3 regions of the Acidiplasma sp. genome follow, and region 1 is predicted to be linked to each of the others. Evidence: riboswitches for the same ligand, from Rfam matches in the RefSeq annotation. Region 1 holds a riboswitch; each other region holds the start of a gene.
The links. A riboswitch is a leader RNA that binds a small molecule or an ion and turns the genes downstream of it on or off. The one in region 1 is predicted to bind thiamine pyrophosphate.
Positions count from the first base shown of each region.

Region 2: it holds a riboswitch for thiamine pyrophosphate, as region 1 does, so the genes downstream of both, QXW15_RS02100 (MFS transporter) here and QXW15_RS03730 (MFS transporter) in region 1, are expected to answer to the same signal.
Region 3: it holds a riboswitch for thiamine pyrophosphate, as region 1 does, so the genes downstream of both, QXW15_RS05350 (MFS transporter) here and QXW15_RS03730 (MFS transporter) in region 1, are expected to answer to the same signal.

Region 1 is NZ_JAVYSZ010000006.1:47,835-58,071, reverse strand. It holds gene QXW15_RS03775 (MFS transporter) at 519-2,012, shown strand; gene QXW15_RS03770 (FAD-dependent thymidylate synthase) at 2,019-3,563, opposite strand; gene QXW15_RS03765 (NAD(P)H-binding protein) at 3,744-4,586, shown strand; gene QXW15_RS03760 (GNAT family N-acetyltransferase) at 4,731-5,198, shown strand; gene QXW15_RS03755 (hypothetical protein) at 5,202-5,534, opposite strand; gene QXW15_RS03750 (transposase) at 5,629-6,393, opposite strand; gene QXW15_RS03745 (DUF211 domain-containing protein) at 6,627-6,704, shown strand; gene QXW15_RS03740 (hypothetical protein) at 6,701-6,886, shown strand; gene QXW15_RS03735 (hypothetical protein) at 6,883-7,224, shown strand; TPP riboswitch at 7,251-7,353, shown strand; gene QXW15_RS03730 (MFS transporter) at 7,340-8,560, shown strand; gene QXW15_RS03725 (AIR synthase family protein) at 8,562-9,578, shown strand; partial or broken gene QXW15_RS03720 (IS256 family transposase) at 9,733-10,237, opposite strand, start outside.
Region 2 is NZ_JAVYSZ010000003.1:23,164-33,400, reverse strand. It holds gene QXW15_RS02135 (ACT domain-containing protein) at 1-277, shown strand, start outside; gene ilvC (ketol-acid reductoisomerase) at 270-1,280, shown strand; gene QXW15_RS02125 (YidH family protein) at 1,314-1,649, opposite strand; gene QXW15_RS02120 (hypothetical protein) at 1,737-1,955, opposite strand; gene QXW15_RS02115 (dihydroorotate dehydrogenase electron transfer subunit) at 1,989-2,726, opposite strand; gene QXW15_RS02110 (dihydroorotate dehydrogenase) at 2,723-3,619, opposite strand; gene QXW15_RS02105 (hypothetical protein) at 3,700-4,116, opposite strand; gene QXW15_RS02100 (MFS transporter) at 4,238-5,458, opposite strand; TPP riboswitch at 5,446-5,547, opposite strand; gene QXW15_RS02095 (universal stress protein) at 5,764-6,579, shown strand; gene QXW15_RS02090 (potassium-transporting ATPase subunit C) at 6,580-7,203, opposite strand; gene kdpB (potassium-transporting ATPase subunit KdpB) at 7,197-9,185, opposite strand; gene QXW15_RS02080 (potassium-transporting ATPase subunit KdpA) at 9,182-10,237, opposite strand, start outside.
Region 3 is NZ_JAVYSZ010000011.1:4,335-14,571, forward strand. It holds gene thrC (threonine synthase) at 1-604, shown strand, start outside; gene QXW15_RS05335 (cobyrinate a,c-diamide synthase) at 610-1,953, opposite strand; gene QXW15_RS05340 (cobalt-precorrin 5A hydrolase) at 1,940-2,932, opposite strand; gene QXW15_RS05345 (enoyl-CoA hydratase/isomerase family protein) at 3,015-3,752, shown strand; TPP riboswitch at 3,833-3,934, shown strand; gene QXW15_RS05350 (MFS transporter) at 3,957-5,174, shown strand; gene proS (proline--tRNA ligase) at 5,262-6,653, shown strand; gene QXW15_RS05360 (HAD-IB family phosphatase) at 6,655-7,287, shown strand; gene asd (aspartate-semialdehyde dehydrogenase) at 7,303-8,328, opposite strand; gene QXW15_RS05370 (aspartate kinase) at 8,313-9,362, opposite strand; gene QXW15_RS05375 (hypothetical protein) at 9,509-9,994, opposite strand; gene QXW15_RS05380 (carotenoid biosynthesis protein) at 10,087-10,237, shown strand, end outside.

The DNA of each region.
Region 1 (10,237 bases):
CAAATATAATATAAGGCCTTGGCCTGCGTAAAAATCTATAACAGGTATCTGTTGGAAAATTTAATGAATGGCCTTTTCATAAAAATGTTTAATATATACCTCTATTTATTTTTTACCTTTTATTAAAATTTTATATTATCCAGTAAATAGATATAATTATTTTGCTGTAGATTTAAAATGGCTTTTTGAAATATTATAATAATGTAAACAAAATTTCAAATGCAAACAATTAATTGGCTAATATTTTATAATTAATAAACTTTTCCATGGAAGATGTAAAAGTATATCAATGGCTTATCAAGAATGTGGTAATAGCTATAGACAAGTATATTTTTTAGATCTAATACGCATATTGTATTCCCTATTAAATCATAATATAAATTTATTTACTTTTAATGTTATAATATTTTCTATATTTAATAAGATAACATTTATAATGGTTATTTATTATAATAATTAATTTATTTAGTAGTATATTATGGCAAAATTCTTATATAAACAAACATTATTAAAATATTATGCAGCAGGATATACAAAAGAATGAACTAAAAAGCAGAATACCTTTCAGATTAGATAGATTACCTTTTAGCAGATGGCATGTTCTTGTGGTTATAGCCTTGGGTTTTACATGGATTCTGGATGGCCTTGAGGTCACAATGGTGGGCGTTATAGGTTCGGTACTGATAAGCCCAAAAACTCTTGATTTTACCTCTGCAGAGGTGGGATTCGTTGCCACTGCCTATTTAATTGGTGCTGTTATAGGCTCTGTATTTTTTGCCGAGTTAACAGACATACATGGACGGAAAAAATTATTTATGGTAACATTAAGCGTTTACATCCTTGGCACTGTTTTTACTGCATTTTCATTTAATTTTCCATCGTTTTTCCTGTTTAGATTTATTACAGGCCTTGGTATTGGTGGGGAATATGCTGCAATAAATTCGGCAATAGATGAACTAATGCCATCAAAATATCGTGGGAGAATAGACCTTGCAATCAATGGGAGCTGGTGGGTTGGCACCATAGTGGGTTCCATAGGCTCTCTTTATTTACTAAATACAAGCATATTTCCTATAAATTTGGGATGGAGATTATCATTCGCAATAGGTGCCATACTGGCAATAGCCGTTCTATTAATAAGGCGCTATGTTCCTGAATCGCCAAGATGGCTGTTAATGCATGGTAAACTTGATGAGGCCAGAGAAATTACCACAAATATTGAGGATACAGTATCAAAAAGCACAGGAAAGGACCTTGAACAAGTTTCAAGATATATAACCATAAAACCACAGAGGAGAATAAGGGCCAAGGAAATTGTGGATACGTTATTTAAAAAATATCCCAAAAGGACTGTACTTGGTTTATCATTAATGGCCGGTCAGGCATTCCTTTACAATGCAATATTTTTTACGTATGCTCTTGTGCTTAAGGTGTTCTATGGTATACCGTCTGATGAGATAGGCTATTTCATAATACCATTTGCAGTTGGAAACTTTGTTGGCCCTCTGGTGCTTGGAAAACTTTTTGATACAAGGGGTAGAAAGCTGATGATATCATTCACATACATTTTCTCAGGGGCCCTATTAATGCTAACAGCGTATTTATTTTACATAGGAGTTTTAAATGCAGTAACACAAACACTGCTCTGGTCAATTATCTTCTTTTTTGCCTCTGCAGGGGCATCATCAGCATATTTAACAGTAAGTGAGGTTTTTCCTGTTGAAATGAGGGCAATGGCCATAGCCGTGTTTTATTCAATAGGTACGGGTATAGGTGGTGTGCTTGCACCCTCGCTGTTTGGTATATTAATTGCCTCAAAATCTCCATTCAGCCTATCTATGGGATATTTGCTTGGGGCATCTCTAATGGTTATATCAGGAATTGTGGAGATTTTCCTTGGTGTAAAGGCAGAGAAAAAATCTCTTGAGGATGTGGCAAGACCACTCACCGCAGAGGATATTGAATCATATAATAAAGAACCGGTTAATTACAATAATGAGGAGGCAAATTAAATATATTTATTGAATTTCTTTTTTCTTTGTTTCTTTTTTGAACTCTGCCGGCAGCCGACCAAGCTTATAATCCGACTCATCGACGAATTTTATTAACCTTGAAAGCTGTGGATGTACCCTTTTAACCTCATTATACATTTTCAGTGCAACTGTTCTAAGATCAGGGTGCACCTGTGCATTTGACCTTAATTCAATGAAATATGTGAGTTCATTAAGATTGATATTAAATGCCACAGGGTATCTATATGCATACGGAACAATGTACTGGGCCAGATCGGGGCCATTTTTTTCTTTTATATCAAGATATAAATTTCTAGCTTTTTCCATTAATGTTACATAATCATTTTTTAGGTCTTCTGTTTTATTTATTGTTTCCGGTATATCATATCCATAATAAACGCTTAGTGGTTTTCTGACAATTGACATAAACCTGTGCCTCTGCAGCTCCCTGAATGCACCATAATTTGTATTAACCTGAAATAGATAATTTATTGCCTCAAATGGACGCCCAATTTTATGCCTCCTGTTTTTTCTTATTGAAATGAGATTATTTAATAGCCTTTCCTTTTCCTCCTTTGTTAAATCAATGCTATTGTAATCTCCATAATAGCGGTAAACCATAAGTTTTAAGGCCTTATTTATTGCATTTTCCTCATCCTCATAATCAAGGAGTGAAACGGTATTTATTGATCCAAAGTTCTGCTGTTCCCTGTAACCTATAAGATCACGGGACATATTATACTCTATCTGTTCAATGCCATGTTTTGATGTGGCGTCATCTATGATCTCCGGCATTTCATTTTTTAATTCATTATAAATTAAATCCGCATATTTTAGGCTCTCCTTGGTTTTATACTCACCAAGACGCTCTATTAATGCTATAAATGCCCTACCATTACCAGATACACCAATATTCGTAAGTGTTGATGCCGGCAGAACTAGTCTAATCTCATCCAGTACAGATGATCTTAATGATGACTTATACGCCTTTGTTACTGAATCATCATCAATATTTTTTATCTCTGAATAATTATAAACTTTTCCGCCAATTTCAAAATTAAATTTCTCTATTGGATACATTTCCGAGTATATTTTAATCATATCATCGTATGATTTAGAGTAAAAATCAAAAAGTTCATTGCATAATTCATTGTATTCATTTTCATACTTTTTTATGCCTGCACCATCGGCATCCAGAAAAAGGTAATGGCCATTAACCTTTTTATTATATTTAACATATCTTGATGATTTTTCAAGATATGACAGGCCTATTCTTGATTCTTCTATAATTTTTGATAAAATATTTGAAACATTCTGTATGCCCATCTGTGCAGTTATAAGCTCAGATATTGATTCATCCCCATAATCGAGGAAGATTTTCTTATAAAAATCTATTGCCTTTTCTGGATTATTTTTAAATTCTTTTTCATAAACTGATCTTATATCCAAATTAACTGTTCTACTGTACCTTGACATTAAAGCCCCGCGGTCTATCATTTTTTCTGTTTTTATCAAAAAAACATCACGGTCATTATTTGAGAAATCCTGCATAAAAAGATATATAAACAAAAGATATATATAATTAATGCATGCAGTTTGTATAATATTTAAAATTTTTATTTATACACTTTAAAAAATTGATTTCCCAAAATTTTCAAAGGAATATTATAAATATTGGAATAATTTTCCTATTTTATAAAATATTTTTATATTTCTGCAAGATAAAGGTGTATGAAATTACTTGTAATTGGTGGATCTGGTTTTGTCGGAAGCAATATCATCCAGCAGCTTGATGCAGATGAAAAGGCCTATTTTTCTAGAAATCCGTCTGAAAAACTGGATAAGCTGGGCATAACCTATATAAAAGGCGATATTAGAAATTATGACGATGTTGAAAAGGCGATTGAAAATTATGATGTAATAGTTCATGCAGTTGATGTGCTTATAGAAAAGGAAGAAAAACATGAAGAATTGTCATTAAATGGCATGAAGAATATTGTAAAGGCTGTAAATAAATACCGTAAAAACCAGAAAATAGTATACATTTCAGCAATAAACGCTGATAAGGGAAATACAGATTATTTTAGATATAAAAGACTGGCAGAGGATAATGCCGCCACATTAAAAAACTCTCTTATAATAAGACCATCAACAATGTACGGAAATGGAGATAAATTTACAAAGATGCTTATAGAAGCGGCAAAACAGAAGGTACCATTCCTGCCGAGGAGTGGAAATATGGCACCGGTTTATATAAATGATATGATTACCGTGCTTAAGAATTCACTGGATAAATCAGGGATTATTAATGTATGTACAAGGGAAAGGGTAACATTTGCTGATATGTTTAATACTGTAAGGCTTAAATTGGGATTAAAGCCTGTGAGAGAGGTATCCCCCATAATTTTTAAACCTGTGCTTGGAAGCCTTGAAAAAAGGGGATTATTAACAAGAGAGCAGTTTTACATGCTTGGACTCGATTATTATAAAGAAAATACATCTTTATACAGATATGTCAATGAACCAATGACATATGAAAAATTTATCAGGGATACAGACCTAAATAATTTTTAATGTAATTATATAAACAAATTAAATAATTTTTTTGATGTATTTATAAAATACTTCTAACAATGGCACATGCATTAAAATAAGGAATTCATACTTATTATAGTTAAATAATAATAAAATTATATATTATTTAATAATTATAATATAATGAATATTTCGCCATTAAAAATTGGAGATGAATGCGCTGTAAGGAACGTTGCCGAAATGTCGTGGAAATATGCATATAAAAATATATACACCGATGAATACATTGATTACTGGATTAATAAATATTATGCATTAGATAATATAAAAAATGATATAGAAAAATCAATTAATAATAAAATACTATTTTACGGTCTTTTTGATAATAATTTATTAACAGGATTTATTGAAATAGATAAAATAAATAAAATTATACTAAGGTTTTATTTAATGCCTGATTATATTAAAAAATGCTACGGCACAAAATTGCTTAAAACAGCTGAGGAAATTATTAGGAATGAAAAAATTGAAAAATTAATATTATACGTGAATAAATTAAATTCCATGGCCATATCATTTTATAAAAAACATGGCTTTGAAATAACAGATGAGGATAATGAGGACTATTTAATGGAAAAATACTATAAATAAAACTTATTTGCTTTTTAAATTATCGATAATAACCGATGCATTAAAAATAAAATTGCCTATTTCATCAGGATTTGCATTGTTAAATTTTAATTTATATGGGTATGTTATGTTATTTCCTGTTAATATTATTATATTAACATATTTTTTACTAAAAATTATAAATAATGTGGCTGTTATAAAAAGCAGCAAACTTATCATTCCATTGCGAAGAAACAAAAGAAATAATATGCCCAGAAAAATAAAAAATAATGAAATATTTATGTAGCTTTTTCTTACATTCTCCTGTGAAAAGCCTTTTATTTCATTTAAAGGTAAATATTTCATGGATGAATCCAAATAATCATCTATATTATATAAATAAATAAACCTTTTATCTGTAACTGCAGCCTTTTCATGTGATTTAAATTTATTTTTTAGGGCGTCTCATGTTTTAGCAAACGACGATTTTCATCATCTCCCTTGGTCTATTCCCTGTCTTTATGTTCGATATGATCATGAGGTTGTATGCGATTACCTTCAATCCAACCGCAGTGTCATAATCCCTATTCTTGACATACCATATATTCTCCATATACATTATACCCTCAAGGATGGAGAATGTACGCTCTATCTCCCAATGGAGGGAATGAAGCGGCGAGTATTTTTTCCTGAGATCTATGCCTATTCTTCGGTTTACAGATAATCTCCCCTGTACGATGCCTCTCCTACTATTGGTATCGATCACTGGAGTGGAATGGGTGCTCTCGAATATGTAATCGTATATCTCAGATGTATCGTATGCAGAATCTGCAAGTATATACGAAAAGTTTCTAACAGAATCGACCATCCTATGTGAAAGTTTTGAATCATGTATGTTTCCCTTGGTGACGATCCATTCCATGATGATGAGCGTATCAACGTCAAGTGCCATATGGCATTTTCTTCCATAGGACCATCCCTTGGTTGTCTTTGACCATCCACTGTACGGATCCCTGTAATTACCCCATACCCTTCTCCTCATTGCAGTTGAATATTTGCATGTATGTATCATGAAGGAATCCATGGCTGCGCATTCCTCCATGGAATAGAGGAATGCGATCTCCTGGTTTATCGCATGCAGATCGAACTTACGAGATCTCACTGATAAGGTCTGAAACGATGGTATCTCACGAATCCCCATCATGGCAAGGTATTCTTCATGATTAAGGAGAAACATGCTGGAGGATCTGTACGATATTCCGAATATCTGCAGCAGGATGAGGATCTTAAGGATCTGTCTATATCCGTATACTTCCTCTTCCTGTCATCAAGCGGAATAATATTATCTATGATTTCCATTATCAATGGGATATGCTTCCGCGGCATATCCCAGTATTCTAATTCTGTTAATAATGTTAGATGTTTGTCTGACTATTCTGGAAAAGCGAGACACCCTATTATAATTATCTAATAAAAATAATTGAGGACATGGGCTGTGCAATACATTCAATAGATGAGGTTGTCACCGGCAAGCATTTAATAAAATGATTAAAAAATATTTGTTTCCAATAAGCATAGGATTATCCGACGGTATTATAACAGCATTAATACTCGCATCAGGTGGCATAATAGGAAGCACGCATATAAATTTATATGAGGCATTTAAGATATCCTTTGGTTCATCCTTTGCAGGAACATTTAGCTATTTTATTGCACAGTATGCGGTTTGAATGAGGAATTACATAGAACAGCAGTGCAGCTAAATTTAAAATCAACAGATTATCTTTTAAAGGGGCATTTAGGATCTGGAATATTCATGGAATCACTTATAGGTGCATTGATTGCAGCAGTTTTTGGTTTTCTTGGTGCATTAATACCATTGTCATCGCCATTAATAATAGAAAATAATGTAATAATACCATTGGCATTATCATATATATCGCTTGCAATTCTTGGCCTATTTATAAGCAAAACAACAGCAGGAAGGGCACCATTCTGGATAACAATAATGGTTTTTGTTGGAATAATAGTTACCATAGCAGGTTATTATCTGAAATTAATAGTCTGAACAAAATATTTTTATATTAAATAATAGTATAGTTATTGGGGAGCCATTAAATTGGCTGAGAGGATAGGGATCGACCCATGGAACCTGATCCGGGCAATGCCGGCGGAGGGATATAATGGATTATTATGCAAAGTATTCAGAGCTAAGAAGGGATATTGATAGCCATAGGTGGGGTTATAACGATACATTAATATTAATAACAATGATCTCAACATTTTTTGTCTGGGGTGTTGTTTTAAGCATAGCACCATTAATAACAACATGGCCATTTATACCAAAATATTTTGATGTTTATATAATATTTTCATCGCCTGCGGGTCTTTTATTAGGCAATTTTTTCCTTGGATATATTTCTGACAAATCTGGAAGAAAAAAATTATTTTTATTTACGGTTATTTTAACATCCTTTGGATTAATAGGAATATCATTGCTAAAAAATCCTTATCTTATGATTTTTTTTATTTTTATATCTGAATTCGGCCTTGGCGGCGATGAAACAATATCACTTGCATATTTAAGTGAATTGTTACCGTTGAAGTACCGTGGTGTTGTTTTAATAGAGACCTCAAATGTTGCAAACATATCAATAGTAATAATGGCAGCAATATTTTTATTTATACCATCATCGGTTTACATAGATAAATTTTCATTGTTTACAATAGCAATTTTGGGTTTTATAATATCATTCATTACAAGATTAAAACTAAGTGAAAGCATACGCTGGGACTATTTAAAAAAGCACAATATAAAGGAAAAAATTAAAATAAATTTTAAAAAGATAATTAATTTTATATCATTATCATTTATTGCAATAACAATAGTTGTTGGATTTGCATTTTCAAGCCTTGTTCTCGGCCCATATGAATTTCCTAAATATTCATCATTAATAATATTCGGATCAACAATTGGTGGTACAATAACAGGTATAATAGGCGGTTTTTATATGGGTAAATCAAGAAGAAAGATTGTTTCATTAATAGGATACACGGGAATGTTTATTGTATGGTTAATTGTTTTAATATTTCTTAAATTTATATTATCAAATATATTATATTTAATAATAATGATATCAATAAGCGGTATTTTTGGTGAATTTGGCTGGGCATCAAGGGAAATGCTTGAACCGGAAAACTTTGAAACATCATACCGTGGAATGGGAATAGGAGGTGTAAGAATGGTTGGATATTCAGTTTATATAATATCTGTATTTCTGCTTGCAAACAAAACAATTTATTTTTATTTGTATTATTTGCTTATAATATATTTAATAGGCTTTTTGGGCTCCATAATATATTATATATATGGAAGGGAAACAAAGGATATGAGTGTGATTTAAAATGCTTGGCAAAATAGATATGAATTTTTTTGAGAAATACATAATAAACAGGACCGGCTATGATGATAAAAATGCAATAGTTAAGCCAAAAATGGGTGTTGATGTTGGAATAATAAAAACCGGAGATAAATATATTGCAGTAACAACAGATCCATTATATATAAATCCTGCACTTGGACTAAAAAATGCAGCATGGTTTGCATTGCATATATTATTAAGCGATTTGTATACATCAGGAATAAAAGCAAATTATATGAGCATAGATTTTAATCTTCCAGAAAGCATAAAGGATGATGAATTTAAAATAATATGGGACGAAATAAATAATGAATCATTAAAATACAATTTAAATGTTATAACAGGGCATACAGCAAGATATGAAAACTGCAACTATCCAATGATAGGTGGTGTAACATTAATTGGCATAGGCGATGATTACATAACAACAGAAAATGCGCATGCTGGTGATAAGATAATAATGACAAAAACATGTGCACTGGAGGCATCTGTCCAGCTAGCTTATATTTATGAGGATTATATAATAAAAAATCTTGGTGAAAATGTATTAAAAAATTTAAAAAAAATGTTTTATGATATGTCCTGCATTAATGAGGAGATTTTGGCAATTAATTATGGAATAAAAAATAAAATAACATCAATGCATGACGCAACCGAGGGCGGATTATTAAATGCAATATATGAAATAGGATATGCATCAAACAATGGAATTTTTATAGATAAAAATAAGATAATAATAGATGAAAATGTAAAAAAATTGTGTGATTTATTTAATATAAACCCATTAAGGTCAATAAGTGAGGGGACATTATTAATAACAGTAAAAAATGATTATGCAGACAAATTTTTAAAAATTTTAAATGATAACAATATAAAATCAAGCATAATTGGTGAGGTCAGGAACAAAGATTATGGCATAAAAATCATGGAAAACGATAAATTAACAGATATAATACCAGGAAAGGATGATTTCTGGAAGGCAGTATCATCCATGCATTAATTATTTTTGTGTGTATTATAAATCATACATTTTGGTGGAATTATTCACTGTTTATTATAACTGATTATGGTTATAATTATAATGGTAGAAAAGGATTTTATTATATGAATAATCAAAAGGCAACAAATATAATAAATGCAGTTATGAATTTCTATTATGGTTTAATTGAACATAGATTATTAGATCGTGTACCATATTCTGTGTATTTATAAAGGGTACTTCCTATTGAACATTTCCTTAATCTATCATGGCATTTATAGTATCCGTTCATCTTCCTGAATGCATGCCTGGAATTGAATTCTATTGATTTTAAATAGAATATCTTCATTGCAGAATCCTCATCAGGGAATGATGATACTGTTTTTATCCTTCTTCTTATTTCCCCATTCATTCTTTCTATAATATTTGTTGATTTTAACGAATTCCTTATTCTAGAGGGATAATCATAGAATCTTAATAATTCACCTAACTTTATTTCAGTATTATATATTATATTAGGATACTTATTCTCCCATTTATTTTTCATTTCATTGAATCTTATTATGGCCTCTTCCTTATTATTGCACCTAAACATTTTATTTGCATCATCCATTATTTCTAAATCCTTTTCCTTTACCTTGGATTTCAATCCCTCATATAATGTATGGTGCATAATTGAA
Region 2 (10,237 bases), on a different contig from region 1:
AGACCCGGGGCTGCTTGAGAGAATTGCAGCCAATTTTAGAAAATTCTGGGTTGATATAAAATGGATGAATGCGGAATGCAATGATGAAAATGAATGCACAGTTTACCTGTCCCTTTACGACAGGTACAATCTCGGCAATATGAATATAGCAATAATGACACTTAGCAAGACAGTTGATGTTGACAATGTCGAGGTCTTGGAGGATTATAATGTAAATAAATTTAACATTAATTTTAAAAAATCGGAAAAATATGAATGGGGTGAGCTTGTTGGGTAAGATACTTGGTAAGGTATACACTGAAAATGATGCAAATCTTGATTACATAAGGAATAAGAAGATAGCAATACTGGGATACGGCAGCCAGGGCCGGGCCTGGGCACTGAACCTTAGGGACTCCGGATTGAATGTTCATGTTGGTCTTGAAAGGCAGGGCAATTCATGGAGGCAGGCAGTTTCTGATGGCATAACACCGGAAAAAACAGAGGATGCATTGAAGGATTCTGATATAGTTATATTCCTTGTTCCGGACATGGTGCAGAGAAAGATATATACAGAAAAGGTTATGCCTGTTTTAAGGGATGGCATGGACCTGGTCTTTGCACATGGCTTTAACATACACTATAAATTGATTGTTCCACCAGAAAATGTTGATGTTTACATGGCAGCCCCAAAGGCACCAGGGCCATCTGTAAGGGAATTCTTCGTTAAGGGCGGCGGCGTTCCGGTGCTTGTGGGCGTTCATCAGGATCATTCAGGAAATGCCCTGAACAAGGCCCTGGCCATAGCCAAAGGGCTTGGAGCAACAAAGGCAGGCGTGCTTGAAACATCATTCAGGGAGGAGACAGAGACAGACCTAATGGGTGAGCAGCTTGACCTTGTTGGCGGCCTCACCGCAATGCTCCGGGCAACATTTCAGACCATAGTTGATCTTGGATACCGGCCGGAGATGGCATATTTTGAGGCAATAAATGAGATGAAACTGATCACAGACCAGATATATGATAAGGGGCTTTCAGGCATGCTCAGGGCAGTTTCAGATACTGCAAAGTATGGCGGGCTTACCGTTGGGCCATATATAATTAACGATGAGGTCAAAAAAAGGATGAGGGAGAAGGCCGAAATGATCAGGAGTGGAAAATTTGCCAGTGAATGGATAGAGGAATACGATGAGGGATCAAAACACCTCCAGGCATTAATGGATGACCTTGATAATTCCCTTGAGGAGCAGGTCGGCCGTGAGCTCAGAGAGATCGTTTTAAGGGGCAGGCCGAAGAATTAAACATATTAATTAAAAATTTTTATAATAATATTTTTAAACAATAAATACCAGAAGAAGTATTGCCATGCCAATTATAATGGCTGAAAATACTATTGATTCAACCTTTCTTGAATTTACATTATTATTTTCTATATCCTTTTCATTTGATAGAAATTCATAGAGGCCATAGCCTATGGTAACAATGCCAAGAATTATCATAATCTCCCCGGCTATTAGTGAGTTTCCAATATTATTATATGATGATCTATTTAATATGTGAATAAAAATTTCAAACTTTGAGATTACAAAACCAAAGCCCATGAGTGCTATGCCAGTTCTAACCCATGCAAGGAATGTTCTCTTATTTGCAAGATGGTCGGTTATCCCCATTCTGATTGTATGTTTAAAATACATATAAATTTAATCTTATTTTTTAATAATTATGGATTTTAAATTAATAATATAAAATTTCAATAACTACTCAAGGGTTTCCTGCTCCTCATCACCCTTTGGAAAGGCAATCTGTGACCCGCTGGATTTTATATAGTCAAATAAATTATAATATATCTTCCTCCTGCTTCCGTATTTTGTAAAACTTTTAAAATTGAAGCATAACGAACATTTTGATGTGGATGATTCAAGAAAATAGCATATGCCACCGCGGTTAAAAACACATGACTCCTCCAGTGAGACCATGATATATAATTTTATAATAATATATAAACAATTTTAAAGATAAATCCTTTTTCCGGAAAATGAAAGCCTTGTTCTGCCAAATTCATCCATATTTTTTAAATCTTTAATTGAAAATACAGGGCCGTCCCTGCATACCTGAATGCCGTTGATTGAGCATGAATCGCATATGCCTATACCGCACTTCATTGGACGCTCCAGTGAGAATTCTACCCTGTCTGTTTTGTTTAATAAATAATCATAAACGGATTTCATCATTATCTCCGGGCCGCATACATATATCATATCGAATTCGTTTATATCCATTTGTTTAAGTGCATCAACCGCGAAACCTTTTATTCCAAGTGTTCCATCGTCTGTTACAACATATAAATTTTTAATTCTGTCTGTAAATATCAGATCATTTTTTGTTTTTGCGGATAATATTGCTGAGGTCATGTTATCAACAAGTGGCATTAACGGTGCAATTCCTGTTCCTGCACCTATAATTAGCTTTTTTCCAGTTACACCGGTGAATGGCCTTCCATATGGCCCGCGATAAAAAATTTTTTCTCCCGGCATGAGGTTTGCAATATATTTTGATGGTTCTCCATAAATTTTTACGGTAATTTCAACCGGATTATTTACAGATGAAAAGGATATGGGTATTTCACCTATCCCCGGTGCCCAGATCATAATAAACTGGCCCGGATGTACTGGAGATTCCATGAAAAATCTCAATGAATGCGTGCTTTCATTAATCCTTACATTGCTGTAAACTATGGAATAATTCATGCTATGGCCACCCCTATCATATCATTAATATTACTTATTCCGTTTTTATCCATGTATTCTATTAATCCAGAGTTCAGTTCATTAAATATTTTTATTCCATGCCTGTAAATTGCAGTTCCGATCTGAACTGCAGATGCACCGGCCATAATGTATTCTATGGCATCATTAACATTTTCTATGCCACCAACGCCTATAACTGTCTTTCCGGTCTCCTTTTTTACCTCATAAACGTATCTTATTCCAACAGGCTTAATGCATTTTCCGGATAAACCACCGTATACATTGCTAAGAACAGGTTTTTTCGATGCTATATCTATTTCCATGCCCTTTAATGTGTTTATTAATACAAGCGCATCTGATTTTTCAGCAGCCTTTGCCTCCTCGAGTATATTTGATGTGTTTGGGCTCAGCTTTGAAAAAACCGGTATTTTTACTCTTGACTTAACCTCAGATACTATTTCATAGACAAGGTCAGGATCTGATCCAACCTCCATGCCATAGCCGTTTACATGCGGGCATGATAAATTTAATTCTATGGCAGAAACACCGTATGACTCCATTTTTTTGGCAAGTTCTGAAAATTCAGGGGCGTCCTTTCCAAAAATGCTTCCTATTACAGGCCTTCCGGATTCAAGGGCTATTTTTACCTCATCTTTAAAATTGTCTATGCCGGGGTTTGAAAGGCCAACAGCATTTAAAAATACAGGGTCATTTTCATATATAATTGGAGGATTGTATCCCTGCCTTTCAGATGTTCCGATGGACTTTGTAACCACCGCGGCCGCACCATTTTCTAGAATTCTTTTCATGGTGTAGCCGTTTTCATCCAGAATTCCGGAGGCCAGGATAAAGGGATTCGAAATTTTAATTCCTATATCCACATTTAGATTCATTGCATCCTAATTGTTTAATAATATCTAAAGTATTCCAAAAATAATATTTAAAATAACAAAAATGATTCCCAGATTAAAGATTAAATGAATGAGGATGGGTAATTTTCAAGTTTTATGGAATTTGGCAGATTAAATGGGCCGTAGTTAAAGGCAAGCTTATATGGAAGCATTACCTGTTTATTTGTCAGGTATATATTTCCGCCGTTCTGGCTGAAAAAAACACATGTATCGTTGTAATCATAGTTAATTCCAATGTTCTGCGTGTATGATAAAAAGCTCTGTATCCTTTTATATGTTAGATTATTGTTTATTATAACATATGTGGCCCCGCTGATTATTGTATCCATTAGATCCTCCTCTGTCTGCGGATAGTTCATAACGGTGAGGTCAAAAAATTTGGATAGTTTTTCGTATATTTCCAGGTTTAAAACCCTTTTATGAATTGCATCAAAATCTATTAAAAATAATGATTCAACACCAGATTTAAGTAGATTCATTATATTTGGGTATCCCACTATCTTTTTATTGCTTATTCCAATGCATAACACATTTAAATATTGTATTCATATTAATAAATTTGATTGGATATATAAATACTGTTAAAATAAAAATATGGATTTAAAGAACACTGCTTTTTCTTGTTTCCCTGCCATATTTGTAATAAAGCACAGACCCGATGAAACCTATTAGGTATATTATTAAAAGGTAATAAAGGTAAAAATAAATTGATTTATTAACAAGCAAAAACACTGAAATTATGTATATAAAGTATCCAACAGTCCTTACGCTACCAATGCCGGTGCCGCGGTGCAGCGTTTCAAAGTTTTCAGGCTCCAGCATCTCCCTTGATGCCCAGCCAAGCTCGCCGAATATGCCGCTTACAGCTATCATAAATATAAGTATATATATGTTTGACAGAACAAATTTTATGAAGATTAAAAGCAAAATCCATATAATAAACATGCCGGTATAGCCCAGCAGTGATACAATTTTTCTTCTGGATTTACCGATGTAAATTCCACCTATTAAACCGGTTAATGTCCCGCCAAGTGTTGAGCCAAATATTATAAGAGATGAGTACTGCGGAAATTCAAATGGGCCAAGAACAAGGCTTGAAAAGGCAAAGCCAACAACAATGGTTATTGCTATGAATGATAATGATAAAAATTTTATGGAGTTTGAAAAATTAATTTTAACCCTCTGTTTTTCTGTATTTTTATTTAAATAATCCCAACGTATGCTCTCTTTTAATTTTAGCCTTGCGATTAATGATATAAAAAATCCTGAAATTGCAATTATTAGAAGAGATAGTTTATCAGCATAAACAGAGTCTGGTATAAATAAAAAAATTGCAGCCATAACAACTATGGAAACATTTGCCACATTTGATGTTTCAACCAGCACCGCCCCACGGTATTTCAGGGGTATAAGCTCTGATAAATATGATAATGATATTGTTTCATCCCCTCCAAGCCCAAATTCTGCAGTAAAAACAGATAATATTATAAGGTAGGGATTTTTAATGAGTGCAATGGCAAGAAGACCGGCAGATGTTAAAAATACTGTTAAGAGAAATAATTTTTTCCTGCCGTACCTGTCAGAAATATATCCCAAAAGAAAGTTTCCTGATAGCAGTCCTGATGGTGATGATAATATAATGTATTCATCAAAATATTTTGGTATAAAAGGCCATGTTGTTATTAAAGGTGCTATGCTTAAGACAACGCCCCATATAAAAAATGTTGATATCATTGTTGTCAGTATGAGTGAATCATGTTTATTCCAATGGTGATAATCCAAACTTTTCCTTATATCATTATAACCAGCATCCTCATACATAACATCCCTCCGCCGGCATTACCCGGATCAGGTTCCAAGGGTCGATCCCAATCCTCTCAGCCAATTTAATGGCTCCCCTTACAATTTAAAATGAAAACAATTATTTATAGTTTTGTGTTGTAAAAAATATCATTTGATTTTATGAAATTCCAACATTATCAAAATTCTGTACCTGAGATAAACACTCACAATTTATATATATTAATTAATATATTCATATAATAATTTATTATATGTGTTAATCATTGTCATTTTTACACACATATTAATAGAAATTATTATATGCGCATAACATATAATAGATTATGTTTGAGGCATCCAGATCATATTTTTTGAAAACAGATCATATACTGGTACCTATGTTTAGGGGTATAAATTCCATTAAGGCGCTTAAGATGTCATATGATATTGCTGAGTATAATAACTCTGAGATTACAGCAATAACAGTAAGGGAAAAAAATGATAGCATAGAATGGTCAAACAGTGTTACACTTGTAACAAATGCATATAAGGATGGAAAAAGGCGTGGCCTGAAGGTAATACCAAAAATAACCACAAGCGATAATGTAAGGTCCGGGCTATTAAAGGAGGCGTCATCGCATTATTACGACATGCTTTTAATGGCCACACATAAAAGGGCAATGCTTTCAGGTTCTATTTTTGGGTCCATTGGTGATTACATACTTAAAAACATAGATATACCGGTGGCACTGCTAAGCATAAGCGAGCGTGAATACCCGTATAAAAAAATACTTTTGCCTGTTGCAGAGTCCATAAACACCAGGGCTGCAGTGTATTTTGGTATTGAGCTTGCAAAGATTAACCATGCAAAAATAATTATTTTTGATTTAAGAAAATACGATAAAAGGAGAACACATGGATTTAAAAACCTCTTTGATGGCATAGGAGATATAGCAAAAAATGGTATAGATATTAAAATAGAAAAATCGGGAGAAAAATCTGGAATAAAAACAGAGATAGATTCGATTATACTTAACGAGGACCCTGACTGCGTTGTTATTGGTGCAAGGTCACCGGCAAATGAGAGAATAAGAATAAATTCTGATATAAAGTATATATCAAAGGATCAGAGGGTTGATACATTATTAATAAAAAAATAATCAATGAACATTCACATAAATATTGTTCTGTTTCAGGTAATTTAGTATCTGCATGTTGAGCTGCACAACGTTTACATAGTATGTTCCAAATACCGGGAAGTTCCTCTGCTTATCCTTATTTATTATGCCATTTAGGAATGATTCTATTGAAGAAATACTTAAATTGCCACCGCTTAAATTGCTGATGCTGACCGCAATTCTGTGAACCTGAAGCGTTGCACCCTTTAATGGAATTGCATAGCCAACACCGGATCCGGAATATGTGATCATGGCATAAGGTATCTGTGATGCATTGACATGGTTCCTTTCCTCAAATTCCTTTAGATATTTTTCACTTAATTCAAGTGTTGTTTTATTGCTTAATGATGTTGAGTACGATCCGCTGGATGAAATGTTATCATTCACTGCAGATGGCCTTGGCTGGAAGAAATATGACTCATTGAATGCCTCTGTCAAAAGATATGAATCAACTATTTTTCCATCGTATTTCACTGGATGCCCATTTGAATAGTATGGAAGTGTGCTTTCCGTTATTAATGATGTTACAGCCGGGAATGCAAAACCGGCCACAAACATTATTAATATGGCAAGCGCAAATGCCTTTATAATTCTTAATTTTACCATGCTATGCCTCCTAAACTTAACAATAAATAAATTATGTATATAACAATAAAGGGAAAGACAATGCCACCAAAGCCGTATATTATTATGTTTCTTTTCAGCAGGTCTGATGCACTTGATGGCGAATACTTAACACCCCTTAATGCAAGTGGAACCAGTATTACAATGATTATTGTGTTGAATATAAGCGCCGCTGTAATGGCCCTGAGCGGGTCTGTAAGATCAAGTATGTTCAGGAATCCAAGCTCAGGAAACATGTAAAACATTGCAGGTATTATTACAAAGTATTTTGATATGTCATTGGCAATGCTGAATGTTGTAAGTGATCCCCTTGTAATTAAAATCTGCTTTCCAAGGAAGATTACATCAATAAGTTTTGTTGGCGTGGAGTCCAGATCTATCATGTTTGCAGCATCCTTTGCAGCCTGTGTGCCGGTATTCATGGCCATGGCAACATCTGCCTTTGACAGAGCCGGCGCATCGTTTGTCCCATCACCTATCATTGCCACCATTCTTTCCCTTTCCTTTTCCATGACAACCCTGTTGTACTTATCCTGCGGCTTGCTGTTGGCAATAAAATCGTCTATACCGGCCTCACGTGCAAAATATGCAGCTGTAACCTCATCATCACCGGTGAGCATCACTGTTTCAATGTTCATTTTATGAAGGTCATTTATTCTATCCTTAATTCCTGGTTTTAATATATCATTTAATTCTATAACGCCAAGGAATTTTCCATCTGATGCCACGGGAATGGCGGTGCCACCCTTTAATGATATCTGCTTGCATATTCCATTTATGTACTGATCCTGCAGATTGAGTTTTTCTGATAATGACCTTAAGGAGCCTTTATAGATGTAATGATCACCCTTCCTTATGCCGCTGAAACCGGTCTCTGATGAAAATGGTATGAATTCATAATCCTTAATTTCATCATCATTAACATCTATATTTTCTGATCTTGCCAGCCTGACTATTGATATCCCCTCTATTGTCTCATCATTTAATGACGACATCAGTGCTGCCCGGGCAACATCCCTCTCATCAACGTTCATATTTGGATAAAACTTTACAGCCTCCCTCTCACCCATTGTAATGGTTCCGGTCTTATCAAGTATTATTGTGTCAATATCCCCTGCATTTTCCACCGCCTTTCCACTCTTCGCTATAATATTGTACTGTGACACCTTGTTTATTGCAGCTATGCCTATTGCAGGAAGCAGGCCGCCTATGGTTGTTGGTATTAATGCTATTAATAAAACTATTAAAATATCAATGTTTGGCCTCACACCACTGTAATTTGATATTGAAAATATTGATGCAACAACTATTAGGAATATTAATGTAACCCCGGATAAAAATATGGATAATGCTATTTCATTTGGTGTTCTCTCCCTTACAGAATTCTTTACCATATTTATCATGCTGTCTATAAATGATTCCCCGGGATTTACATTGACCCTAACCGTGATTTCATCTGTTACAAGCATTGTTGAACCTGTGACAGAGTCTCCAACCAGTTTAAGGACCGGTCTGGATTCACCGGTTATATTTGACTCATTAACATATCCTGAGCCCTTTATTACCTCACCATCGGCCGGAATAATTTCATTCTTTCTTACTAAAACTATATCGCCCTTTCTTAATTTATCGGATTCAACAATCTCTATTTTTCCATCCTTGAGTAAATTTGCCTTTGTGGAAACCTTCATTTTTTCAAGTGATTCTGTTATGGCCTTGCTCTGGCTTTCAGATAATGACGTGCTTAAATTTGAGAAGAACACTGTTAAAAATAATAAGACCGTGACAGAAATATAAAAGTCCATGTATACACCTGATGATGGCACATTAAACGATGATGGAAATGCTGCTATAAATATTGATAGCACAAAGGCTATTTCTGTTATAAACATTACAGGGTTCTTAATTTCATTACGTGGGTCAAAACCCTTAAGTGAATTTATTACAATTTCCCTAATGTTCATGGAATCACCAGAAAGTTAAAATCCCTTGCCCAGTCATACAATGTTCCAAGTGAGAAGACAGGTATGTATGACAGCAGGCCAACCATTATAATTACAGCAAGAAGCATGAATCCAAATGAGAATGATCCGGTATCTATTGTTGATTTTTCATATATCATCTTGGGCTTCTTAAATGCAAACTGCTGTGCCAGCAGCAGCTGTATGCCCATTATTAAATACCTTCCAAGGAGCATTATTAAGGAATCAAGGTAATTAAAATATGGCGAGTTTGTAAGAAATCCACCCGCCTCTGAACCGTTATTTGATGCTGAGCTTGAAAACTCATACAATAGATCTGAAATATTTGATGAAAATCCATTGTAAAATGTGTGCATTACCGCTGGAATAATTAATGTAATTCCAAGTGGTATTAAAATTATAAGCGGATGTGTTATCAGTGACAATGTTGAATACTTCATCTCCTTTGAACCTATTCTTATGTTCATTAATTCCGGAAGCTTTCCAACCATTAAGGATGTGATAAACACTGTGAATATTATGTATGTAAATATATTGATAATTCCGGTGCCAATACCGCCCAGTGGATCATTTAAAACAAGGTTTGTTAGCAATGACATAAGGCCTATTGGGGTGTAGTCTATAATTCCTCCTGTGGAGGCACCCGTGGATGTAAATACAGCGCCGACCTGAAAAACAGTTGATTCTGAGAGCCCAAGGTACACATCCTTTCCTGCCATGTTTCCGGTATACAGTGCAAGTGCTGACTGTGCCGGTATTCCCGTGTATTCTGCAATAAATGCAACAACGGATGTAAAAACAAATATAAATGTTAAAACACCAATGACCATGTTTCCAAATCTCTTATCAAAAATCAATCTTAATGAAAATACCGAACCAAGTGGAACAAGCATGAACGAAACATACTCAACTATGTTTGTAAACCAGTTTGGATTTCCAAGGGGATATGCGGCATTTGCACCGTAAAAGCCACCGCCATTGGTTCCAACACCCTTAATTGAAACCAGGGTTGCCACAGGGCCAAGTGGAAGCCT
Region 3 (10,237 bases), on a different contig from region 1:
AAAAAAAAGATCTGATTTTTATGTTTTGAACTCCCTTAATCCATGGAGAATTGAGGGCCAGAAGACAATCATATATGAAATAATGGAAAAAATGAGGCCTGATTTTATATCATTTCCTGCAGGAAATCTTGGGAACACATCAGCATTTGGGAAGGCACTCATAGAAATGAGGGAAATGGATATGATAGATTATGTTCCAAGGCTTATAGCGGTGCAGGCCGAGGGGGCAAGCCCGTTCTACAATTACATAAACAACCATGAGGAAACACTTCACCCCGTAAGGGCGGAAACGGTTGCAAGTGCCATAAAAATAGGAAATCCGGTGAATTATATTAAGGCAAAAAGGTCCATAGAATTCTCACATGGCATTGTTGAAAGGGTAAGCGATGCTGAAATACTTGAGGCAAAGAAAATTATAGACCGTGCGGGTATTGGCTGCGAATCAGCATCGGCAACATCACTTGCAGGTGTTAAAAAACTTCGGGAAAAGGGGTTTCTTGACGCATCAGATACTGTTGTGGGCATACTTACAGGGAATCTGCTTAAAGAATTAAATACGGACGTTCAAATTAACATGCTTACAATAGATCAGGTAATGTCCTGATCTTATTACCTTTTATGATATTTATGGCACGATGATACAAATCTTTCAGGAATTTTTTTATTTGACGGGAAGTAAAGGTGTGAATATCCTGCCAGAATATTTTCGGTATAAAAGCCATCCGGACCTGAACTGGTATTATAGGCATAATTATTTTCCACATTGTATTTTATTTTTGAATAGTGGAATTCATGACCCCGTATTTTATAACCCTTTTTAAAGAGTATGTTGTCCGATAATGATTCAACAGTGCGGTATCCAAGAACAAGTTTATCCATATAAATATCAGAGTCTATTATGCCGGCCATGAAATGCCTCTGATTATTATATTCTATTGACTTTGATAAATACATGTAGCCTCCACATTCTGCAAAAATTGGCATGCCATCATTACCAAGCTTTTTAATTTCCTTTAATACAGTTTTATTTTTTTCCAGATCGCTGGCATAAACCTCAGGGAATCCGCCGCCTATGTAAATACCATCCACGTCTGGGATATTTTCTGACTCCATGGGGCTAAAATATTTTATTTCTGCACCATAATGCTCAAGCAGTTTTAGATTTTCATCATAATAAAAATTAAACGCGCGGTCATATGCCACGCCTATGGAGACTTTAATATTTCTGTTCTTTCTTTCTTTTACATTATAATTACCTGAATGAGATTTTTTAGATATTGAAAGAACAGAATTTAAATCCACAGATTTTATAATTTCATTGCCAAGTGATTCCAGATAATCCTTATTCCTGTAACCCTCTATATATGGAATAAGCCCCAGATGCCTTGAACTTAAACTTAAATCATTATTTTTTTTAATACATCCAAGAACCTTTACATTTGATAATGACTCTATTGCCTTTTTAACAATTAAGCAGTGATAATCACTTCCCGCCCTGTTTAAGATTACCCCGGCTATCCTGAAACCCCTGGCCTGGGATTTAAGTCCGTTTATGATTGACGCTGCAGTTCTGGCCATTGATGATATATCTATAACAATAATAACAGGAATTTTTAGTATTGAAGCTATTTCGGCTGTGCTGCCACGTATTGAATTATAATCCTTGCCATCATAGAGCCCCATGACGCCCTCTATTATGGAAATATCATAACCCTGTGATTTCCTGAAAAAAATGTCCCTTACAATGGATCTTGATCCCATCCATGAATCCAGATTATCTGATGGATTTCCTGAAACAAATGACTGGTATCCGGAATCAATATAATCCGGGCCAATTTTAAATGCCTTTACGCTGTATCCCAGTTTTTTAAGTGCGTATATTAATCCCATTGAAACGGTTGTTTTACCAGACCCACTGGATGGTGCAGCCACAATAATGCTATTTATTTTCATATTCAAACACCGATATTACAGCATCCTTAAACTTTTCTGCACGTATAATCTCATTGCCATTATTTGATGCCGCCCTTGCGGCGGCATTGGCAACAGAATAGGCACCGGTATACTTATAAACTGTTTCAGACCTGTAGGAAGAATATTTATTTAATGTATTATTATCAAAGAAGAAAATTCTGGCATTAAGCCATTTTGCAATTTTTTTAATATCATCGTTATCTGACTTTATATCTATTGTTGCAATGGCATAAACCGATGAAATATAAAATCCTTTTTGCTTAAAAACAAATTTAATATGGTCCTTAAGTGAATTAAAATTTGCATACGTTGAGAAGCCTATTCCTATTACAAGAACTTTTGGAACCATAACGACAAAATTTGTGCTTTTCTCCTTAATATATGTGATTATAATCCCGTAATTTTTCCCCCCAGACCCAGAAATGTTTATATGGATGCCTGTTCTGTTTATTAGCCTAAAACCGCCATTATTTATTATTTCAGAGGTTACATATTTAATTCTTGATTTATTCATTATTTTCATTCCGTATTTATATGCAATAACCTCCGGAGACATTACACCGGAAATCTCTGATGCTGTTGTAATTACTGCCTCACCTCCAAGCAGGCCGGAAACATATAATGCAAGGTCATTTGCGCCGCGATGTCCGGATATCATGCTGATTGAAAATTTTCCATTATCATCCACAGATATGATTCTTGGATCGTTAAACTTACTCCTTAAAAATGGCGCAATAATTCTTATGGCAGCACCAAGTGCCATAACCATAATAATGCAATCATAATTATTGAATATGGATTTTATTTCCTTTTTAATATCATCATAACAATGAAAATCCCCAGGATATTTTAACCTGCATGGAACATAAACGTTAGCATGCATGTGATTATTAATTATATCTGCAACCCTAATACCGCTTATTGATGCACATACAATAGCCGTTTTACTGCAATCCACATGCGATTATTAATATCTGGTTAATATGCATTTTTATTGACCTGATAAAAAAATATATAAGTAACTCTTGCTATAAATATTCATGTATAACAACATAGATTTGGTATCAGGCGATGTTTCCATAATTTATTTTAAACGTGAGGAAAAGCTTAATACCCTTACCTTGGACATGGTCAATGATATAAAAAATGCCATGGAGGAGGTAAAGGATACCGCAAGGTGTGTTATAATTGAGGGTAAAAGGAATTTTTCAGCTGGTGCAGATATAAAACAGTTCAGGGATTTAAACCCAATTGATGCATATTCCTTCCATAGAAAATTAAACGAACTTGCATTTTATTTTAGAGATTATAATGTTCCTGTTATATCTGTTTTAAATGGCTATGTGCTTGGTGGCGGCCTTGAACTTTCATTATCCACTGATATAAGGGTGTGCAGTAAAAATGCCCAGCTGGGCCAGCCTGAAATAAACATCGGTGTAAACGCAGGTGCCGGTGGCAATGTAATACTTCCCCATGTCATAGGCAGAAACCGGGCACTTTACATGATACTGACCGGAGAGAAAATAGATGCACAGACAGCTTATAATTTTGGCCTTGTTGACATTATATCAGATGATGCACACAATGAGGCGTTAAGGATTGCCAGCATGATTGCCAAAAAACCTATAGAAACTGTTATATTTGCAAAAAGGGCTGTAAATAAATCATTTATGAATTCAATTAACATTGACATGGATTACGAGGCATCATTATTTGGCCTCCTATTTTCGTCTGGAGAGACAAGAAAAAAAATTAATGAATTTTTCAATAAAAAATAATTACAATTTTAAAATCCCTGAATTAAGGGGTATGGCATAATTAATTAATATTGGAAACATTTATATATTATATATATATTTATTTTTTACCGGGGAGCCATTAAATTGGCTGAGAGGATTGGGATCGACCCGTGGAACCTGATCCGGTCAGAACCGGCGGAGGGAGATGGCTATGGTTGTGTATTTTAAAAAATGGTGGAATTTATGTTAACCCAGAAGCAGAAATACATGCTTCTTTCCAGCTCGTCTGGGTTAACATTTTGGGGGATTGTCGGCACATTAGGACCACTGGCAGCCTCAGGGTCAATCATTGGTGTTCTTCCAAAATCGCTTAAGGTATTCGTGCTTTTGATTGGGCCAATATTTGTTCCATTCGGCAACTTCTTAATGGGGATTCTGTCGGACATACTTGGAAGGAAAAAAATATTCATAATAACAATGGTACTATACAGTGCTGGAATAGTAATAATTTCATTAAGCTATACATTTATTCCACTTGCCATAGGTTTAATGATAGCCGAGTTTGGAGTTGGTGGTGAGGAAATACCTTCATTATCCCTTATATCTGAGGATTCCCCTGTATCACAACGTGCCAAATGGCTTACAATAATAGCTGATTTTGACAATATTGGAAGCGCATTAATTGCGGGTATGTTCCTGATAACCTCAAATACTTTATATGACAGGATTATTTTATTAAGCTCCGCAGCAGTCTTAATAATAATAATGGTTTTCGCAAGAATAAGGCTTCCAGAATCATATAAATGGCTTGAATCCCGTGGCATGGAAAGGGAATCCGAAATGCAGAAATCGGAGCTTTATATAGATACTGAAGGGATAAAACAGAAAAAACCATCCTACAGGTTAAGCTTTTTTGTTCTATTATCCATTGCAATATCCCAATATACCACATTTGGACTTATGGCGTATATTATTGGCCCATATGAATTCCCGGGGGCATACACCGATAACATGATTATTTTTGTTGCACTTGTTGGTGCCTCTGCAGCCGGATTTATAGCAGCACCACTGATTTCATCTGGAAGGAAATTTTTTACACTTTACTCATATTCTATTGGCTTTGCAAGCACAGTTTTAATATACATCCTTGTGCCATATCTTAGGAATTTATATGTATTCTTTCCGTTACTGTTCATAAATATGATGATGAGCGAGTTTGGATGGGCTTCCAGAACCACCCTTGAACCTGAATTATTTCCAACAAAAATGCGCGGAACCTTTATAGGCACGGTAAGGCTTGGCCCAATGATTGTTTATCCAATTCTTGTTTATGCCACAAGTTCCTTCAGCCTTTCACAGTTTATACTCCTGAATGTATTCCTCTGGGGTCTTGGTGCTGTAGGTGCGGCAACGTGGTATGTGCATGGCATAGAAACAAAGAATGTTGATATAAATTATTAACATAAATATTTTTTATTTACCATTTTTATAATAACAGGATTAAAACTGCACAAAAACAATATATAATCATAAATTATAACAGGTAAAATGGAAAACAAAAAAGAGAATTTCAGTGAATGGTACAATGAAATTATTGAGCTCGCCGGGCTTACCGATAAAAGGTATGAAATTAAGGGAATGAATATATGGATGCCCTATGGGCTAAAAATAATGCATTTAATTGATGATATCATTAGAAAATATTCAGATGAAAAAAAATTCCAGGAGGTAAGCTTTCCAGTACTTATATCCAGAAAGCAGCTTGAGGTTGAATTCGAGCATGTTAAGGGATTTGAAAATGAAATTTACTGGGTTACAAAGGGTGGTAAGGACACACTTGATGTGGATCTGGCCCTGAGACCAACCAGTGAATCCGCAATGTATACAATGTTTCCTTTATGGATAAGGTCACATACTGATTTGCCATTTAAAATTTATCAGATAGTTAGTGTTTACAGGTATGAAACAAAGCACACAAGGGCATTTATACGTGTCAGGGAAATACATTTTTATGAGGCACATACCGCGCATAAAGATTATAATGATGCTGAAAAACAGATGAATGAATATCTTGATATATGGAAAAAAATTGCATCAGAACTATGCCTTGAATATTCACTGGATGTAAGGCCTGAATGGGATAAATTTCCCGGTGCAAAATATTCAATAGCCTTTGATACGCCAATGCCGGGATACAGGTCCTTGCAGGTTGGCACAATTCACGAGTATGGCGAAAACTTTGCCAGAAATTACAATATTAAATATCTTGATGAGAATGGCGATCTTAAATATGTTTCACAGACAACGTTCGGACTTAGTGAAAGATTGCTTGCAGCAGTTATTGGAATTCACGGTGACGATAAGGGTTTAATACTTCCATACAGGATTGCACCTGTTCAGATAATTATAGTGCCAATTCCCGGTGAAATATATGATAAAATCCTTGAATACTCCAGAACAATAATGGATGACCTGAAGAATATGGGTTACAGGGTTGATATTGATGAACGCGATTATACACCTGGATACAAGTATAATGATTGGGAAATGAAGGGCGTTCCACTAAGAATTGAGATTGGCAGCAGGGAATATAATGAAAATATGATAACATTATCACTTAGAACACAGAAGAAGAAGATTAAGATATCAAGACAGAACCTTAGGGATGTTGAAAATTATCTTAAAACAGTAAATGATGATATTAAGAGTCATTCATTAAAATTTTTTAATGATAACATCCACATGGCAAAATCCATTGATGACATGAAAAATGAATATATGGTTAGGGCCTACTGGTGCGGATCAAAAGAATGCTCTGATAAGATAGAGGCGCTTACCGAAAAGGCTGCACTTGGCAATATTTACAATGATAAAACATCAGGAAAATGCATAGTATGCGGAAGGGATGGAAAATTATCAATGTTTTCAAGGACATATTAGTATGAAAACAAAAATGGTATTTTTTGATATGGATGGTGTGATTACAAGGGAGAAGAGCAGCTGGCATTATGTGCATTCCAGGCTTGGTGTTGACAATTCCCAGAATTATAAAATGTACATGGATGGAAAAATTTCATATGATGAGTTCTTCGAGCTGGATATTAAAATGTGGATGGCAAAGTTTGGTAAAATTAAAAAATCGACCATAATAAACATACTTGATGAGATAAAAATAAGGAATTGCTTTGACAATGTAATGTCATCCTTAAGGAAGATGTCTGTAAAAACAGCAATAGTGTCCGGTGGAATTTCATGGCTTGCTGAAAAAATAGGGGCAAAATATGGAATTAATTATATATATGCAAATGAAATACTAACTGATGATAATGGATATATAATCCCTGCCGGAAGGATTAGTGTAATCCCGGACAGAAAGGATATAGTTATAAATAAAATTATAAGGGCCAGTGGAATAGATAAAAAGGAAACTTTGTCAGTTGGTGATTCTGCCGGTGATTACTCAATGCTTGTCTCCACTGATAGATTTCTTTCAATTAATTCTGATGATAAAATATTAAATGAAAATGCCTTTGCTGTGATAAATAACCTTGGAGAATTATTAAATTATTTATAAAATTTTTATTAAATTTTATGCAACACCCATTTCATTCATTGTTTCAAGTGTGAGCACCGTTATACCTGCTGCACCCCTGACAAGATTATCACCGAGTATTACCATGCGCAGGTTTTTATTTTTATATTCCAGCCTGCCAACATGTATTTCCATACCATTGCTTAGATCCATCTTATGCTGCGGCCTGTTTTCCTCATCATGTATAATAACAGGGTTTTTGGGTGCAGTGTAAAGATTTTTAAATTTTTTTAGTGGTGTGAAATTCCTTAATGAATTTTTAAAGTTTTCAATATCAATATCATCGTTAAATTCAATATTCATTATGCCCATATGCCCAACCTTAACAGGCACCCTAACAGATGTTACATACATGTTAAGTTCCCTGTTTATTATTTTATTATTGCTTACAAAGCCAAACATTTTTGATATTTCTGCAGGTATTTTTTCCTCCTCCCCATGTATATACGGTATTATATTATCATCTATGGACATATATGAAAGGCCGGTGAATCCGGCACCGCTGACTGCCTGAAGTGTCGACAGTGTAATTTTTTTGTAATCATGCCTTAAAACCTCAACCATGGGCATGGACATTATAGTGGATGTGCAGTTTGGGTTTTTCACAAATTTTGTATCCATTTTTTCAAGCAGTTCCAGATGCTGATAATTTAATTCAGGATTAATTAATGGTATGTTCTCTGCCATTCTAAATGGAGACGCATTTGATATTACATTAATTCCGTTTTTTATCAATTTTATCTCTATATCCTCTGCAACCTCAGGCGGGAGTGCTGATAAAACATAATCCACATTTTTATGGTCCTCCGGGTCTGTTGAAACCATTTTCATATCCCTGAACCTTTCTGGTATATCCCCGGGTTCAACCCATGCCACTGATTCTGAATATTTTTTTCCGATCTTTGATCTTGATGCCGAGAGGTTAACAACATCTATGTATGGGTGATTTTCAAGTATTCTTAACATTTTCTGACCAACAACACCGGTTGATCCAAGTATTGATACCTTTATTTTGTCCATAATGGAACCTCTGAAAGATATCTTTTATTTTTCTCAAGATCCTCATCCATTATTACTGATAATGATGTGTCGTCAAGGTGATATAAATGGGTTTTACCTATGGCATTTAATATCTGCGAGCTTGTGTCAACCTCAGAAAGGCCATGGCCTATAAATACCAGCATATTTTTATTCCCGTATGTACCTGTTAATGCTATGCATTTTATTGTTTTTATTTCATTATGTGTTATTACTGTTTTACCCTCCTCATAAAGGCTTTCTATTGTTATCTCTATATCTGAATCTATTGCAGGACTGAATGTTTTATAATTAAAATTTTTAACCCCCACATAGGACATTTTTATGGCCTCTTTAATTGACACCTCTGGCAATGTTCTTGCGTCGGGAAAGACCTTGGGGTCATATGTCATTATGCCTGGAACATCAGTTATTAATCTGACACTGCAATGTAGAAATCTGCCAAGCAATACAGCAGTGTAATCACTGCCACCCCGGCCAAGGGTTGTAACCTTTCCTGAAAGGGTTTTTCCGGTAAATCCAGGTACTATAGTTATTTTATGTTTAAACTCCATGTTTTTTAAATTTTCCTCCGTATATTTATAAAGACATGAGGCATCACCAAAATTATCATCTGTTACTATAAATGGCTCTATATAATAATCAACATCAAGGCCGTGGTGCTTTAGATATGAATATAATACCATAACGGCCATTTTTTCTCCGTATGACAGGATTAAATCACGGTTTTCAGGCGTATCAGGACGCAAGAGATTGTTAAGCACATCATTCTTAAATGCTAATAAATTGAAATATGAATCTTTATCATAGAAGTTATTCATAAGCTCCATATGCCTTGTAAAAATTGTGTCAATAATACCTGTGTTCCTTGTATTAATAGCTTCTATTAGATTATTCGTCACGTTCCGCATGGCGGAAGTGACAATAATGCATTTTTCACAGGCCTCTATTTTGTTTCTTATAAGGGCCAGATCATCACTGCCCTTAAGTATTGAGCCACCAACTTTTACAACGTGCATATTATCACTTTCATAACTGTATATGCATGTAATATTTAATATTTAGGAAATACCTTTATATTCAAATGATTGTGAGTAATTATTTATTTAAAATTGTTAATTTTTAATCCAATAAAATGGCCTCCCAGGGGATGGTTTTAAAAAAATTATTGCCCCCCATTTAAATCCCTGTTTGAATTTAAAAATTCCCGGTACCTGCTGTACAATGTTAATGATTCGCCTATTATAAGTCCAAGTGTAAATGCCAGTATTAAATCGATAATAAATCCTGCAAGGATATTTAATGGATATAACAGGAAAAGAAATATTCTGGCAATAAATGATGCAAGCCAGAATGCCATTATTGCCTGCGACCTTTTATAATACAATCTGTTATTTCTATAAAAAAATTCAATGTTATCTCCAAGCCTCAGGCCAAATAGTATTCCTGGAAATATTAGGACAAGAACAAGAATTGTGTAATCTAAATTTGAATAAATTCCCTCAAGTGAGAATAGAAGCAAAATTGCATAAATTAATGGTAGGGAAAAAATCCTTGATGCCCTGAATTTTCTGCCATTTAAGCCGGAATACATTCTTCTTATGGCTATAAATAAAACGAATATTATAATTATTAAATATGATAGATTCATTTAAACACCTTAGAATATATTTTTATAAAAATATTATGATTTAAATATTGAATTAAAAAAATATTAAAATTCTATTCTGCCATTATAAAATAATGGAAAGATGCTGGAAGGCTGTATATACATATCTAATTTTCGGCATTATTATGCTTTTAATATACGAGTATTCCCATATTTATGAACTTGCAATTATATATGAAATCATTTTTATATTTATATATATTTACCATTCATTAAATTATCTTG